DNA from 2 places in the Centipeda sp. (in: firmicutes) genome. Region 2 is predicted to be linked to the other one. Evidence: riboswitches for the same ligand, from Rfam matches in the RefSeq annotation. Region 2 holds a riboswitch; the other holds the start of a gene.
What was found. Region 2 has a riboswitch for molybdenum cofactor ahead of ACO6BQ_RS01810 (hydrogenase small subunit). Riboswitches for the same ligand answer to the same signal wherever they lie in the genome.
Positions count from the first base shown of each region.

Region 1 (7,810 bases), on a different contig from region 2:
CCGCTTTCGTCAGATCATGTGTGATATTGAGGACGGGATCCGTTGCACGATCCGAACTCTTTACATTATTTGCATCCTGTGACAGGGACTCATGGCGCACGCCGAGTGTCATGCGCGTCTTTGTGTCAAAGCTCCATGCGTCCTCAATGTAGAAACTTGTACGATTATCCGTTCCCTCATCACCTTTGGAGAGGTTGTTGGAATCCGTATGCCAGTCAATCTTGACGTACTTTGCCCCAAAACTCAGTTGGTGCTTGTCGCCAAGTGCGGTGGAAGCGTTCGCCTCAATGCCGTTTCCTGTGGAGAACCAGCCACTGCGGTACCATTCCGGTCTGCGAGGATTGTTATAGTTTAGAAGAGTTCCGCCGTCGCTTCTCAATAGATTGTGCACCCACAGATTATTCTCATCAATCAGATGATAGTATTTCACATCATACTGCCACCGATCATTTGGACGCTTTCGTACTGGAGTGCAATGTTGCTCTGTTCGAACCCCTTGTAATGCCAGTTGTTCGTTTTGTTCTTCTTTCTATATGACTTCTGCATAGCATCTGAAAGATCATCGACATTGATTGACCAGTTGATATCTGCAGTCAGGGTTTTTCCCGTTTGTGGATCGATACTGTTGGAGATCTCGCTGTCCATATCGGAGTAATATCCGCTCAATATGAGAGAGGACTTGTCACTCGTTTTGAACTTGATCTTACCGTCAAAGTATAGCTTGTCGTTTTCCGCATTCGGCAGATAGCCGCCCGTATGACGCTTTGATGCATTCAGTGCATAGCTGATATTCTTATCGCTGCCACTATATCCGATGCGTGTATCATAGGTATGATGGGAGCCACCGGCGATACTCAGATGGAATTTCCCTGCACCGTCACCGTCCTTCGTTGTCACGAGAATGACGCCGCCCTTATAGTCTGTGCCATACTGTACGGGTCCCGGTCCCTTGATGATCTCGACCTTTGCAATGCTGTCTGCCGGAATCGTCGAAAGATCAGCCGCTGCATTCGTAGCAATACCGTTGAGAGGAAACGCAGGGATGCCGTCAATATAGACTTTCGTCTGCCCGACCTCCGCGCCACGGATGCGCACCATCTTGCTGTTCTTATCCGCCGGTGCCATATAAAGCCCTGGCACCTGTGAGAGGATGTCGGCGAGGTCATGATAACCACGCTCCGCAATCTCCTCTGCCGTGATCGTGTTCGTCGTCACAAGGTACTTGTCAACGCCCTCTGCCTCGACTTTGACCGTATCGGTCTCATATGCCGTGTCGGCGGCATATGCCTGCGGCAGGAATACAAATCCTGTCATGACGGCTGCCACGAGGGCGGTTTGGTACTTCCGTGTTCGCTTCATGAATACCTCTCCTTTTCTTCATCACACAAAAATAGACTGTTTCCCGTACGAAGCGCACGACAAACAGTCCCTGCATGACAAAGAAGCAGTCCGTTCCTGTCGTTTTCCTTTTCAATACGGGAAGGCTGTCGCATTTCTGCGAGAGCCCTGTGAGCAGAAGTGTTCAAAAGAACGCACGCTCAGGCGAAATATCATAGGCACACTGCCCTTAGGGAAGCACTGATAAATTCAGCCGCGCCATCTTGACGCATCTTTTTTGCCCGCACTGTGCCCTCGATCCTCCACATAGCTTTGGCTATGCGTCCGGTTTGCCTCCTTGTTCGGACGAAAAAATCTACGCCAATCTGACGAACTTCATTTTATCAACGATTCCCATGGATTTGTGTTTTGAAAATCTCTCGCTTTTGTGTTATGATACAGGGTGTTTTGAGATGGGAGGGCATGAGTGGCAGCGATAACATATGAGCTGATTCGCAAAGACGAGACGACGGGCGCCCGTGCGGGCGTGATCCACACGCCGCACGGCAGCTTTCCGACGCCCATCTTCATGCCCGTGGGCACGCAGGCGACGGTCAAGGGCGTATCGCCTGACGAATTGCGTGAACTTGGCGCGGGCATTATCCTCAGCAATACCTATCATCTCTTTCTCCGCCCTGGCATGGATCTCGTGCGCGAGGCGGGGGGTCTGCATCGGTTCATGCACTGGGACGGTGCAATCCTCACGGACAGCGGCGGCTTTCAGGTGTTCAGCCTTGGCGATCTCCGCAAGATCACGGAGGAGGGCGCGACATTCCGCTCGCACATCGACGGTTCGAAGCAGTTTCTCTCGCCCGAGGTATCGATGGCGGTGCAGAAAGCACTCGGCTCGGATATTGTCATGGCGTTCGACGAGTGTATCCCGTATCCTGCCGACCACACCTATGCCAAGGCATCGACGGAGCGCACGCAGCGGTGGCTCGTGCGCTGCCGTGACGCAATGGCGGATGCAGAGGGGCAGGGACTTTTCGGCATTGTGCAGGGCGGTATGTACCGCGATCTGCGTGCGTGGCACGCCGCCGAGGTAACGGCACTTGATCTGCCCGGTTATGCCATCGGAGGCCTGAGTGTCGGCGAGCCGCACGAGCTGATGGAGGAGATCCTCTCCTACACGGTGGACTTGCTTCCCGCAAGCAAGCCACGCTATCTCATGGGGGTCGGCACGCCGGACTACCTTCTCACGGGTGTACGGCATGGAATCGATATGTTCGATTGCGTTTTCCCGACGCGTGTGGCGCGCAACGGTATGGCGATGACGTGGACGGGGCGGCTCGTGATGAAGAACGCAGTGCATACGCACGACCATACGGTGCTCGAGGAGGGCTGTGGCTGCTACACCTGCCGCAACGGCTATACACGGGCATACATCCGTCATCTTGTGCGTGCCGAGGAGATCTTTGGTCTGCGCCTCCTGACGCTGCACAATCTTTACTTCTTGCAGGAGTTCATGCGGCGTATGCGTGCGGCGATTATCGCGGGGACGTTCCCCGCATTTTATCAGGATTTTATGAATCACTATCATAAAAGATAATATTTGAAGGAGTTGTATTTATGGATGCAGAAATGATGGCACAGCTGAGCTCGTGGGGACCCATTATCATATTGGTGCTCTTCTTTTATTTTCTTCTCTATCGTCCGCAAAAGCAGGCGCAGAAGAAACGTGATGCGATGCTTGCCGCGCTGAAAGTTGGCGATGAGATTATCACGCTCGGCGGGATGCATGGCAAGATCACGGCACTTGATGATAAAAGCGTGACGCTGCGTGTGGCAGACGGCGTGAACATCGTCTTTGAACGCTCGGCAATCAGTGCTGTGAATACGCCCGAGTGATGCGGTGCGTGGCAGATGAGATTTTAGCGGAACAAAAGAGCATACTGCGGCGGGAAATGCTTGCCCGTCGCCGTGTATTTTCGGCTGAGGAGCGCAAAGAGGCGAGCCGCAGCATATGTGCGCGCGTGGCACAGCTGTCCGTGTTGAAGGCAGCGCAAACCATTATGCTCTATGCCTCCATGGAAGAGGAGATTGACCTAGTTCCGTTTATGGAGATCCTGCTCGCGGACGGGCGGCGTATCGTCCTGCCTGAGATCACGGGCAGGGGGACGATGGAGGCGCGGGAGCTGCCCTCGATGGATGCGCTGACGGACGGTGTTTTCGGTATAGCAACACCGGATCCCACGCGCGGCAGCATTGTCCCCCCCGAGGAGATTGATGTTATCATTGTCCCGGGAGCGGCATTTTCTTCGGATGGCGGACGTTTGGGGCTAGGCGGTGGTTACTATGACCGTTTCCTGCCGCGTGCGGGAAATGCAGTGCGGGTTGTGCTCGCCTTTGATTTTCAGATTGTTCCTGCTGTACCGATGGGTGTGCAGGACGCCCGCGTCGATGTCATTTTGACCGAGCGGCGCATGATTTCCTGCAATGGATACTACCTTGAGGAAGAGGTGTGAGGACTGTTGAGACAACATAGTCTGTTAAAGCTGGTGATTTCGATTGTGGTCATCATCGGCGCGTTTTTTTTCCTAGTTCAGCCACTCGCGAGCTCGATTCGGCAGGGCCTTGACCTGCAGGGCGGAACGCACGTTGTTTTGGAGGCGGTCGATACGGAGCAGGCGCAGGTCAACGACGATGCGATGAACCGCGTCATTGCGATCATGGAGAAGCGCGTCAACTCGCTTGGACTGACCGAGCCAATCATCCAGCGTGAGGGGGAGCGTCGTGTCATCATCGAACTGCCGGGCATCAAGGATCCCGATGCTGCGATCCGAACGATCGGCAAGACGGCGATGCTCGAGTTCCGCGACGAAGAGGGGCATACGGTGCTCACGGGGACGGATCTGAAGGATGCACAGGCATCGACGAATCCGCAGTCGGGACAGAACGTCGTCAACCTAGAGTTCTCGGATGAGGGCGCACAGAAATTTGCCGATCTCACGATGAAGAACGTCGGGCGTACGATTGCGATCCTGCTCGACGGCGAGGTGCTGACTGCGCCGAACGTGCGTGAGCCGATTCTCGGCGGGCGTGCGGAGATCACGGGGCAGAAGACGCTTGAGGAGGCGCAGAACCTCGCGGTCGTCCTGCGCAGCGGTGCACTTCCCGTGAAGGTTGAGATCATCGAGACGCGTACGGTCGGCCCGACGCTCGGACAGGACTCGAAGGATAAGTCCCAGTTCGCGTTTGTGGTCGGGCTCGGTGCGGTCGTGCTCTTCATGATTTTCTTCTACCATCTCTCGGGCTTTATCGCGGACGTGGCACTCATGGCATATACGGTCATGCTGCTCGGCATCCTCTATCTGATGGATGCGACGCTGACGCTGCCGGGCGTGGCGGGTATTATTCTCTCGATCGGCATGGCGGTCGATGCGAACGTCCTCATCTTTGAGCATTTCAAGGAGGAGTACCAGGTCAACCAAAAGACCCTGCGGCATGCGATGGATGCGGGCTTCAAGCGTGCGTTTACGACGATCTTTGACTCGAACGTCACGACGCTGATTGCTGCAGGCGTGCTCTTCTTCCTCGGGACGGGGACAATTCGCGGCTTTGCGATCACGCTCGGGGTTGGAACGATGCTCTCGATGTTTACGGCGATTACACTGACGCAGTACCTGCTGAAGCTCATGATTAACTCGAAGCTGTCCGAGAGCTCCGCACTCTATGGTGCGAACGGCTTTATGCTCGGTGTGAAGAAGAAGGGAGATGAGAAGAGTGCCTAAGTTCGATATTGCAGGACATCGGAAAATCTGGTTTCTCATCTCCCTCGTGCTCATCATCCCCGGGTTGATCTGCATGGGGGTACGCGGCTTCAACTTCGGCATCGACTTCACGGGCGGGACGATCATCGACCTGCGCTTTGAGCAGCCTGTGACGCTCTCCGATGTGCGTTCGAGTCTTGCGAAATACAATCTCGATGGCAGTACAATTCAGCTTGCGGGCGCGGAGTCGGGCATCGAGTCCTCCGAGAACGTCATGATCCGCACGATTGATCTTGAGGAGAGCCAGCGCAAGGAAGTTATGGCTTCGCTCACGCAGGATGTCGGGCCCTACACCGTGCTGCGCGAGGAGAAGGTCGGCGCGACGATTGGCGGCGAGCTGATTACGAATGCGGTACTCGCGCTTGTCATCTCGTGGGCACTCATCATTCTCTACGTTGCCTATCGCTTTGAGTGGCGATTTGGCGTGTCGGCGGTGCTCGCGCTCATCCACGATATTATCATCGTGCTCGCGGTATTTTCGCTTACGCAGCGGCAGATTGATTCGTCGTTTATCGCGGCACTGCTTACCATCGTCGGTTACTCGATCAATGATACGATCGTTATCTTTGACCGCATCCGCGAGAATCTGAAACTGCATTTCCGTCGCGGCGGCGATGTGAACGAGCTTGTCAACACATCCATCTATCAGACGCTGACGCGCTCGCTCTATACGGTGTTCACGGTTCTGTTCACGACCTTCGCGCTGTACTGGTTCGGCGGAGAGACAACGAAGGACTTCGCGTTTGCGCTTCTTGTCGGCTTTGCCAGCGGCTGCTACTCCTCCATCTTCATTGCAAGTCAGCTCTGGATCGAGCTGCGGAATCGCACGGAGCGGCGTCCTGCCGCGAAACCTGCGGCCGTGGAGGGATAACGAAAAGAGCCTGTCACGGGACAGGCTCTTTTGCTATTGAAAGGAAGGGGGGGAGACGATGCTGAAAGAATGGGTCATACGCGCACAAACCGACGAAGGGGCTGCGCTTGCACGCGACATCGGAGCTCCACCAATCATCGGTCAGATTCTCTGGCATAGGGGGATACGCTCTGCAGAAGATGCGCAGGCCTTCCTTCATCCGGAGGACGAGCCGTTCCACGATCCCTTTCTCATGAGGGATATGGAAAAAGCCGTCCTGCGTATACGGAAGGCGATTCATGAGGGCGAGCGGATCGTTGTCTACGGCGACTACGATGTGGACGGCATGACCTCGACTACACTCCTCATGAAGAATATCCGCGCACTCGGCGGTACGGTCTCCTACTATATTCCGAACCGCTTTACCGAGGGCTATGGGATCAACGGCGCAGCACTCGCACAGCTTGCAGCGGAGGGCTGTGATTTGCTTGTCACCGTCGACTGCGGCATCTCATCCGTGGACGTAGTAGCGGAGATGGACGGGGCGATGGATATCATCATCACCGATCATCATCTGCCGGGGGCGGAACTTCCTTCTGCCTATGCTGTCCTCAATCCCCATCGAGCCGATTGCTCCTACCCGTTCAAAGAACTCGCGGGTGTCGGCGTCGCGTTCAAGCTCGTGCAGGCTCTTTGGCAGGCGGAGGAGGAGCGGAGCTATGCGGAGGATATGGACATCGTCGCGCTCGGTACGGTCGCCGATCTCGTGCCGCTCATCGGTGAGAACCGCAAGATCGTCCAGATGGGGCTTGCGGCTATGTCCACGCATCCCTGTGAGGGAATCGCTGCCTTGATTCGCGTTGCTGGCATTGAGGGCAAGGCGATCAATACGGGGATGGTCGGCTTCCAGCTCGCACCGCGCCTGAATGCGGCGGGACGCATTGAAACGGCGCGCAGCGGTGTGGAGCTGCTGACCGCCGAGGAAGTGCGGGAGGCGGATCGCATTGCGGGCGAATTGAATGAGCTCAACACGGAGCGGCGTGATTTGGAGCAGGGGATTCTCGCGGAGGCCGAGGAAATGCTCGCGGATTTTACGCCCGATGTACCTGCGATTGTCGTCGCAGGGGAGAAATGGAATTCCGGCGTGATCGGCATTGTCGCTTCCCGTCTCGTCGATAAATACTATCGCCCGAGTATCGTGCTCACACGGCAGGGCGATGTCTACAAGGGCTCCTGCCGCAGCATTGCGGGGCTGCATATGTACGAGGCTCTGGCTGCGTGCAGGGGGACGCTCATTCAGTTCGGCGGGCATGAGATGGCGGCGGGTTTGACACTTGCCTGTGATTGTGTGGAGGATTTTCGCACGGCGTTCGCGAACTATGTAAATACGCATTTGACAACAGATGATTTCACACCGAAAATCTCCATTGAGGGGCTCGTCGCACCTGCGGACTGGACGCTCTCAGCGGTCGAGCAGCTTGCCCTGCTTGAGCCGTACGGCATGGGGAATCCGCGCCCCGTCTTCGGCGTGCGCGATCTGCGCCCGCGCACGGCATCTGCCATTGGCGCGGACGGGAAACATCTGCGCATGGAGGTCGGTACACGTCAGAAGCACGTCGCGGCACTCTACTGGAACGCGGGCGAGCTTGCGGAGATTGTGACGGAGGAGGCGGGGGATCTCGCCTATACGCCGAGCATCAACGAGTGGCAGGGGGCGCGCTCCGTGCAGTGTATGGTGGACTCCGTCATGCCCGCCGCGCACGAGCGCATTTTTCCGGAGCGCGACCTGCTCAAAGCCGTATATGCCTTTCTC
Region 1 covers NZ_DBHIVL010000063.1:1,837-9,646, forward strand. Annotated here, with positions in the region: gene ACO6BQ_RS09590 (TonB-dependent receptor domain-containing protein) at 1-430, opposite strand, end outside; gene ACO6BQ_RS09595 (TonB-dependent receptor) at 427-1,359, opposite strand; molybdenum cofactor riboswitch at 1,448-1,587, opposite strand; gene tgt (tRNA guanosine(34) transglycosylase Tgt) at 1,805-2,926, shown strand; gene yajC (preprotein translocase subunit YajC) at 2,947-3,225, shown strand; gene ACO6BQ_RS09610 (5-formyltetrahydrofolate cyclo-ligase) at 3,225-3,842, shown strand; gene secD (protein translocase subunit SecD) at 3,876-5,108, shown strand; gene secF (protein translocase subunit SecF) at 5,101-6,018, shown strand; gene recJ (single-stranded-DNA-specific exonuclease RecJ) at 6,077-7,810, shown strand, end outside.
Region 1: linked by a shared signal. The riboswitch ahead of ACO6BQ_RS09595 (TonB-dependent receptor) and the one ahead of ACO6BQ_RS01810 (hydrogenase small subunit) in region 2 are both predicted to bind molybdenum cofactor.

Region 2 (7,810 bases):
CAAGTCCCTCGCCCGTCCGACACGAAATCGGCAGAACAGAGATCCCGGGGTGCAGTGCCGTGATGTCCGCGCACGCCGCCTCCATATCGAAATTCGTATAGGGCAGGATGTCCACCTTATTGAGAAGAGCCACCGCCGACTCCTTGAAAATGAGCGGGTACTTCAGCGGCTTGTCGTCGCCCTCCGTGATGCTGAGCGCAACCGCCTTTGCATCCTCGCCGAGCGCGAACTCGGCGGGGCAGACAAGGTTGCCGACGTTCTCAATTACGAGGAGATCGAGCGCGGACAAATCCAGTTTCCCGAGTGCCGCCGCGACCATCGCCGCGTCCAGATGACAGCCGCCGCTCGTATTGATCTGCACGACAGGCGCACCGCAGCGTTCGATGCGCGCCGCATCCTTCGTCGTGAAGAGATCCCCCTCGATGACCGCCATGCGCAGCTCCCCGCCGAGTGCCGCGAGTGTCTGCTCGAGCAGAGAGGTCTTGCCGCAGCCGGGCGAGCCGAGGAGATTCAGCGCATAGATGCCATGCCGCGCAAAGAGTGCCGCATTCTCCGCCGCCGTCGCCTCGTTCTGCCCAAGGATGTCCGCCTTTACAACTACTTTCATACCTATTCCATCTCTATATAGTCGACGCGCATCTCGCGCCCATGCGTGAACTCCATCCCGCCCCCGCAGTCGGGGCAGAGGTAGTCCTGCGGGCGCAGCGCGCGTTCTTTGCCGCAGTCGTGGCAGCGTCCCGCAAGGGGGATGCTCGTCCACGTCAGTGCCGCCGTCTCCGCCATGGTCCCGCGCACGAGCGTCCGAAAGGCAAGCGTCAATGCCTCCGTCTCCACCCCCGAGAGCTCTCCGAGGAGGAGGTGGATGCGCTCGATGCGCTGCGCATGGTTGTCCCGCGCGTGCATGAGGGCGATGTCAAGGATGCCCTCGGCAATCGCCATCTCGTGCATCCTAGAGCTCCGCCGAGAGATTGTGCGCAGCGAAGGTGCTGATGAGTTCCGTCATCTTCGTCTTTGCCGGGTCATAGTCCACCGTCGTCTCACCGTCATGCGTGTGGATGTGCACATAGAGCACACCCGCAAGGCCGAGGAGAGCCTTCTCCACGGCGGCAGCATTCTCCGTCGTATAGCCCTTGACAAAAAACTGCAAATGCGTCGTACTCTCCGCGAGGCCGCAGCCACATTCCTTACACATAAAGATCTCCTTTGATTCGTTCCCATCCTACGCTGTTTGCCCAACGCAAACCTCACTCCACATCCTGTGCGTCTGCCGCCGTATGCCGCAGCAGCTTCGACCCTGCGAACATACTTGAGACCTCCGCCTCACCCTCCATGAACTCCGCACGGACGACGAGGTAGAAATGCCCAATCGCGAACAGCATAATCGCCCATGCCGCATAGTGATGCACGAAATGCGACATGAACTCGTTCCCGAGGACATGGTTCACCCAACCGAACAGGATGCCGCCGATCGCCGACGGTTCCGTCATGTAGTACATAGCAAAGCCCGTCAGCACCTCGACCGCCACCATCACATACAGCCCCGCGTATGCTGCGCGCGCCAGAGGGTTGCGCAGGAAGGGGCGATGAGACGTGCGCAGGAAAATGTAGTGCTGCACAACTTCCCACGCATCCAGATAGTACTGCTTTTTCCAGAAATGCGGGAAAAGGCGATCGCCGCGATTGATGATAAAGCCGTAGACGCGCCCGATGAAGCCCGCACAGAACGCAAACGCCGCAATGAAGTGGATGTTGCGCACGAGGTTCATCAGGAGCGGCGTATTCGTCGGCTCGGAGGCAAGGATCACGGGCGGCTTCGTAATGAGAAAGCCCGTGATAAAGAGCACGATGATCGCAATGACCATCAGCCAGTGAAAGATGCGCAGAAAGGGGCTAAAGAGGTAGTACTCCTTGCGTACTTCTTGTTTCATGCGGATCGCCCCCTATTCGTCCACGCGCACGCCGGCGTAGGGGTCGGTCGTGACGACGCGGATCTTCTCCCCCTTCGCGTTAAAGAGGTGGGTCGAGCACGCCATGCACGGATCGAACGAGCGCACCGCCTTCACGATCTCGAGCGGCTTGTCCGCAATCTTCACGGGCGTATCCATCATCGACATCTCGTATGCGCCGTGTCCTGCCGCATCATCGCGCGGGCAGGCGTTCCACGTCGTCGGCACAACCGCCTGATAGTTCGCCACCTTGCCGTCCTTGATGACGACCCAGTGACTGAGCGCACCGCGCGGTGCCTCGTAGAAGCCGACGCCCTTTGCCTCCTTCGGCCAGGTCGAGGGATCCCACTTGTCGTTGTTCACCACGCGCGTGTCGCCGCTCTTGATGTTCGCAACGAGCTTGTCAAAGAAGAACTTGCTGATCTCCGCCTGCAGCTGCGCATCGAGCGCACGTGCCGCCGTGCGGCCGACCGTCGAGGGCAGCCACGCCTCGGCAGGAACGCCGAGCACCTTCGTCACTGCGTCGATCTGGTCGACAATCAGCTGCTCCGCCCACGTCAGCTCGCCGAGCAGCCCCTGCTTTGCCTTCGTGTAGAGCACGATATAGCGCGCGAGCGGACCGACCTCGCAGAGCTTGCCGCGCCATTTCGGCGTCTTGAGCCACGAGTATTTGCCCTGCTCGTTCAGCGCCTTCCACTCCGTCTTCGTGCCTTCCTTCGGCTCCGTGTAGTGCGGCTTCGTCTCGCCCTCCCACGGATGCAGCCCCTTGCTGTCGCCGCCGCTGTACTCGTACCAGCCGTGCTCGACGCTCTCGCTGATGACCTCGGGGTCGGAGACATCCTCCATCTTGAAATCATAGACCTTTGCCTGCATCACGCCACCCGCAAAGTTCTCGACAACGCCGTTGCAGCGCACGAGCAGATCCTTGAAGAAATCGCCGTTCGTCGCGCCGCTGAACGACTCCTCGGGGAACATACCGAAGCCGAGCACGCGCTCCTTCGCGAGACCGCCGCCCGAGACATAGCCTTTCTGCACATACAGATGCCCGATGGCGAGCACGTCCGGCAGGTAGTAGTCGTTCATCATATGACGCGCGGACTGGATCGAGCGGTCGACAATCGCCAGGCGTGCCGTGTTGATCGGCGCATTGCCGTCCTCCATTGAGATGGAGCAGGGCATGCCGCCGAGCACATAGTGCGGATGCGGGTTCTTGCCGCCGAAGACAACGTGCGGCACGACGAGATCGCGCTGCTTGTCCAGCATCTCGAGGTAATGCGAGATCGCCATGAGGTGCACCTCGGGCGGCAGCATCTGATAGTCGGGGTGATCCCACCACTGCGCGGAGAAAATACCGAGCTGACCGCTCTCCACGATCTTCTGCACCTTCGCCTTGATCGCCGCATAGTACTCGGGATTCGAGACGGGCACGTCGTGCGGGTATGCCTCCGTATCGAGTCCCTGAGGGCCGCGGAAGGGGAGACGATAGGTCCTGAGCACCGTGTTCTGGAGTGCCGCCGTCGCCGCAGGATCCGCCTTCAGCGCCTCGAGCGGGCTGACCCAGTCGAGCGCGTGGAGGTGGTAGAAATGGATGATGTGGTCCTGATGTCCGAGGCATGCCGCAATGATGTTGCGGATGTAGTGTGCATTCTTCGGAATGGTGATGCCAAACGCGTCCTCCACGGCGCGCAGCGACGCGAGCGCATGGGACGACGTGCACACACCGCAGATGCGCTGGATGTATGCCCACGCATCGCGCGGGTCGCGGTCGTTCATGACGAGCTCGAGACCGCGCCATGCCGTACCGGAGGAGATGGCATCCGTGACCTTGCCCGTCGCCTCATCCACCTGGATCTCGACGCGCAGATGTCCCTCAATGCGCGTAATCGGGTCGACAACAACGTGTTTCATTCATGCACCTGCTTTCCCTCTTTTTCGAGCTGCTTCTCATGGCATTTCTTCTGTACGAGGCTCGCGCCCGCGTGTGCCGCGACACCAACTGCCGTCGCCACGGCAAGCCCCGCACCGACCATATCCACGTCGATGCCGTCATACTCGGGCAGACGTTTCGAGAAGGGTGCATCGTCCCAGAAATTCGCATTGCTGCACCCGATGCAGGGTGCCCCCGACTGGATGGGGTACGACATCCCCTGATACCACCGCAGATTTCCGCAGGAGTTGTACGTCTCAGGCCCTCGGCAGCCGAGATGATAGAGACACCACCCCGCCTTTGCGCCCGCATCGTCGAAGCGATCGGCAAACATGCCCGCATCGAAGAACGGACGGCGGTAGCAGGTGTCGTGAATACGGTTGCCGTAGAACTGGCGCGGCCGTCCCTCCCCGTCGAGCGGGGGCAGTGTGCCGAAGAGCGCGACATGCATGACGACACCCGTCATAACCTCAGGGATCGGCGGGCAGCCGGGCACGGCGATGTAGGGTTTCGCGCCAATGAACGAGCGGATGCCCTTGGACTCCGTCGGATTCGGCGCAGCTGCCTGGATGCCGCCCGCCGTCGCACACGTCCCGTAGGCGATGACCGCCTTTGCCCCCTCGGCGACACGCCTCAGCGTATGCGAGAAGGGATGTCCGCCCGACATGCAGGTATACTCGTGCGCCCCCGATGCGACCGCACCCTCGACTGCGAGAATATACTCTCCGTGGTACTTTTTGATCGTGGTCTCGAGGTGCTCCTCGAACGGCTCGCCGCAGCCCGCACTCAGGACATGGCTGTACTCAAGCGCGATGTTGTTCAGCACGAGATCGGATGCAAGCGGTGCACCCGAGCGGATGAAGGACTCATCGCAGCCCGTGCACTCGTGCCCATGCAGCCAGATCACGACCGGCAGCGGCTTCGTCTCCGCCGCCTCGACGACCTTCGTCATCATGTCCGTGCTCAGCCCCATCAGGGACGTGAGCGTCACACAGCCCTTCAAAAAGCTGCGCCGACTCATGCCCTTTGCGAGATAGGTCTCCCACAAGCTCTCCCTTTTACTCACATGAATCCTCCTAACCAATACACCATTTATAATTGATAATTATTACTCCTAGCTGTAGAAAATTTTCATAATTATACACCCATCCCATCAAAAAAGATATAGGAATCGCTGATAAAATGAAGTCTGTCAGATTGGCGTAGATTTTTCGTCCGAACAAGGAGGCAAACCGGACGCATAGCGAGGGCTATGTGGAGGATTTGCCGACACAGTGCGGGCAAAAAAGATGCGTCAAGATGGCAGTGCTGAATTTATCAGTGCTTCCTATACACTTTTGGGCAATACGAAAACTAATTTTGTGTTCGTTTTTGCATCCAAAAAAGGGCTGTCTCCCGCACCCAAAGGCACGACAAACAGCCCCTTAACACAGCCATATACACTGCATCTGCACACACGAAAACAGATACATGAAAAAGCCCTGTGACGGCAATTCTGTCGCTTCCTTTTCAATGGGGAGGCGATTCCTCCCGGCGGGAAGGCGCGCGCATTTCTGCGCGACCCCTGTGCGCGTCTTGGGAAAATCCCGCAGCACTGGCGCAATATCATAGGCGCACTGCCCTTAGATATTTTTGCTCGGAAACGTGGAAGAGAGCTCATTCTCTCCCGCGATTTAATTGTGCATTAATTCTAACAGGAAATCGCCGTGCTGTCAATATGCGACATTTATTCTCATCATGTGTACGATTTATTTTTTTTCTTCGCCGCCTTCTTCACGGCATTGCGCTCCTTCGCCGCCATTGTGTTCGGACGGATCTCGGCGGCGTGCCCGTCACGCTCACTGTCCGTAATGACGGTATTCTCAGCGTCATAGGCGATGATCTCATAGGTGCGGATCGTGTTTTTCTTCGTGTCGAGCACGCGCCGTTGGAGTGTGTAGCCGACATTGCGGTACGCTTCGTCGTGCATTGCATCCACGAACTGCGCCTTGCCGAGGTCGTTGTAGAGGATGAGCTGCCAGTAGGAGATGCTCCCATCGCTGTTGCGCTGCATCTTCGAGCGGTCAAAGAACCAGCCGCGCCGCTCGTCGCCCTCGATAAAGAGCCAGTCGCCCTCCTTCAAGGTCACGGGCTCGATCGCCGTCGCCACCCCGTAGGCAGCGTCGTCGGACGCACCGTCCACATGGGCACTCAGAGCCGTGCCGCTCCCGCGCCCGCCCCTCTGCGGTGCGGACGGATCCTCGGCAACATCCTTTTTCACTGTCTCCTCATTGACGGGATGGACGGTGGTGGCAGAGCCCGAGCCGACAGGCTCATCGCCCAGCTCGTCCATCTCCTCGTCCAAGACGCTCTCCTCGTCCCGTGTATTCGCGCGTGCATGCGCTTCTGTGGCAACGGTACTCCCGTGGTGCTCCTGCGCCGTCATGACCTCGTGGATGTCCGCTTTCTCGGCGGCGTCCCCCCCCGCGGGGAGGATGAGAAGACCTGCGGCAAGCAGGCAGATACTGGCTTTCATAGCGTTCCTCTCTTATAGATATCCTGCGGGATTGACGGGCGCACCGTTCACGCGCACCTCGTAGTGAACATGGGGCCCCGTGGAGCGTCCCGTCGAGCCGACATAGGCGATGACCTCACCGCGCCGCACCTGCTGTCCGACCGTCACAGCGACGGCGGAGGCGTGCCCGTAGCGCGTCACGATGCCGCCGCCGTGATCCACATCGACCATGTTGCCATAGCCGCCGTTCCACCCTGCCGCCGTAACAACACCGTCAGCGGTTGCAACGATGGGCGTGCCCATATCGGCGGCAATGTCGATCCCCTGATGGAACTCCGTGCCGTTAAAGCGCAGCCCGTAGGGCGAGCTGACGTAGCCCGCCGCCGGCCAGATGGAGGGCGTCGTGTGGGGGGCACTGTCCGAGGCATAGGAGGCCGCACCGGGGAACTCCCTGCGCATGGTCTCGGCGAGGAGGTCAATGGACGAGCGGCGCGTACTGAGACGTTCCTCGATCATCTCGAGTGCCTCGGAGAGATCCGCCGTGGTCGGCGTATGCTGCTCGCCGCCCGTCGGCGAGACCATCCCCTCCTGCACAGTCTCGTCCGCTGCGGCGGGCGATGCACCGACAATAGCACGCAGCCCGTCCTCGGCGCGGCGGAGACTGTCAAGATCCTGTTGGAGGGCGGATGCCTTTTTCGACACCTGTAGGATCTGCTCCTGCTGGATGCGGTTCGCCTCGCGCAGCTGTGCCGTCTCAGACGCGTGCATTTCTCCGTTCATCAGCGTGTAGACGGAGAGCACTGCACCGACGGTGAGGAGGGCAACTGCCGCGCCCGCCCCGACGGCGAGCACGCGCAGAGAGCGCAGTGACAGGCGCACAGTGCGCGTCACATCCTCCTCGCTGTCGATGAATTGAATTTTATAGCGTTTTTCTTCGTTCAAGTCGTTCTCCTATGTTATGATGTGTCAGGTCCGTTTTCTTCGCCCTATCCTAGCCGAACAAAATGAAAACCTGCTGAGTGCCAGCAGGTTTCCTGTGCTATTTCAATACTGAATCGGCAGCGGCTGTGCCATTGCCTCCCGCAGCACGCCCTTTTCCTCATCGGTCAGCGGGTACTCCGAGGAGCCGCCCTTGATCGGCTTGATGTAGCTGCGCGAGTCCGCCCGCGCGAAGATGCTTGAGAAGATCACGCCGTCGTTGTTTGCATCGAGCATCGCAACCGCATAGCTGAGGTCACCGCCCATGTCCTCGAATGCGCGAAAACGCACCATCGCGGTGCGTACGAGAGACTTGCGGATGAACTGGCGGATGAGTTCGTTCTCCTCGAGGATGCGCGTGTTCGTCGCGGCGACCTGCTCGACCTCGTGGATGTGTTGGAGCAACATCCCCTCAATGTCCTCCGTCTCCGAGCCGCGCATCATCTCGCGGTAACGGCTGCTCAT
Region 2 covers NZ_DBHIVL010000005.1:10,517-18,326, reverse strand. Annotated here, with positions in the region: gene hypB (hydrogenase nickel incorporation protein HypB) at 1-607, opposite strand, end outside; gene ACO6BQ_RS01830 (hydrogenase maturation nickel metallochaperone HypA/HybF) at 610-948, opposite strand; gene ACO6BQ_RS01825 (hypothetical protein) at 950-1,192, opposite strand; gene cybH (Ni/Fe-hydrogenase, b-type cytochrome subunit) at 1,245-1,928, opposite strand; gene ACO6BQ_RS01815 (nickel-dependent hydrogenase large subunit) at 1,941-3,854, opposite strand; gene ACO6BQ_RS01810 (hydrogenase small subunit) at 3,851-4,939, opposite strand; partial or broken gene ACO6BQ_RS01805 (secretion protein HlyD) at 5,080-5,202, shown strand; molybdenum cofactor riboswitch at 5,360-5,527, opposite strand; gene ACO6BQ_RS01800 (hypothetical protein) at 5,609-6,388, opposite strand; gene ACO6BQ_RS01795 (M23 family metallopeptidase) at 6,401-7,309, opposite strand; gene ACO6BQ_RS01790 (DUF4446 family protein) at 7,412-7,810, opposite strand, start outside.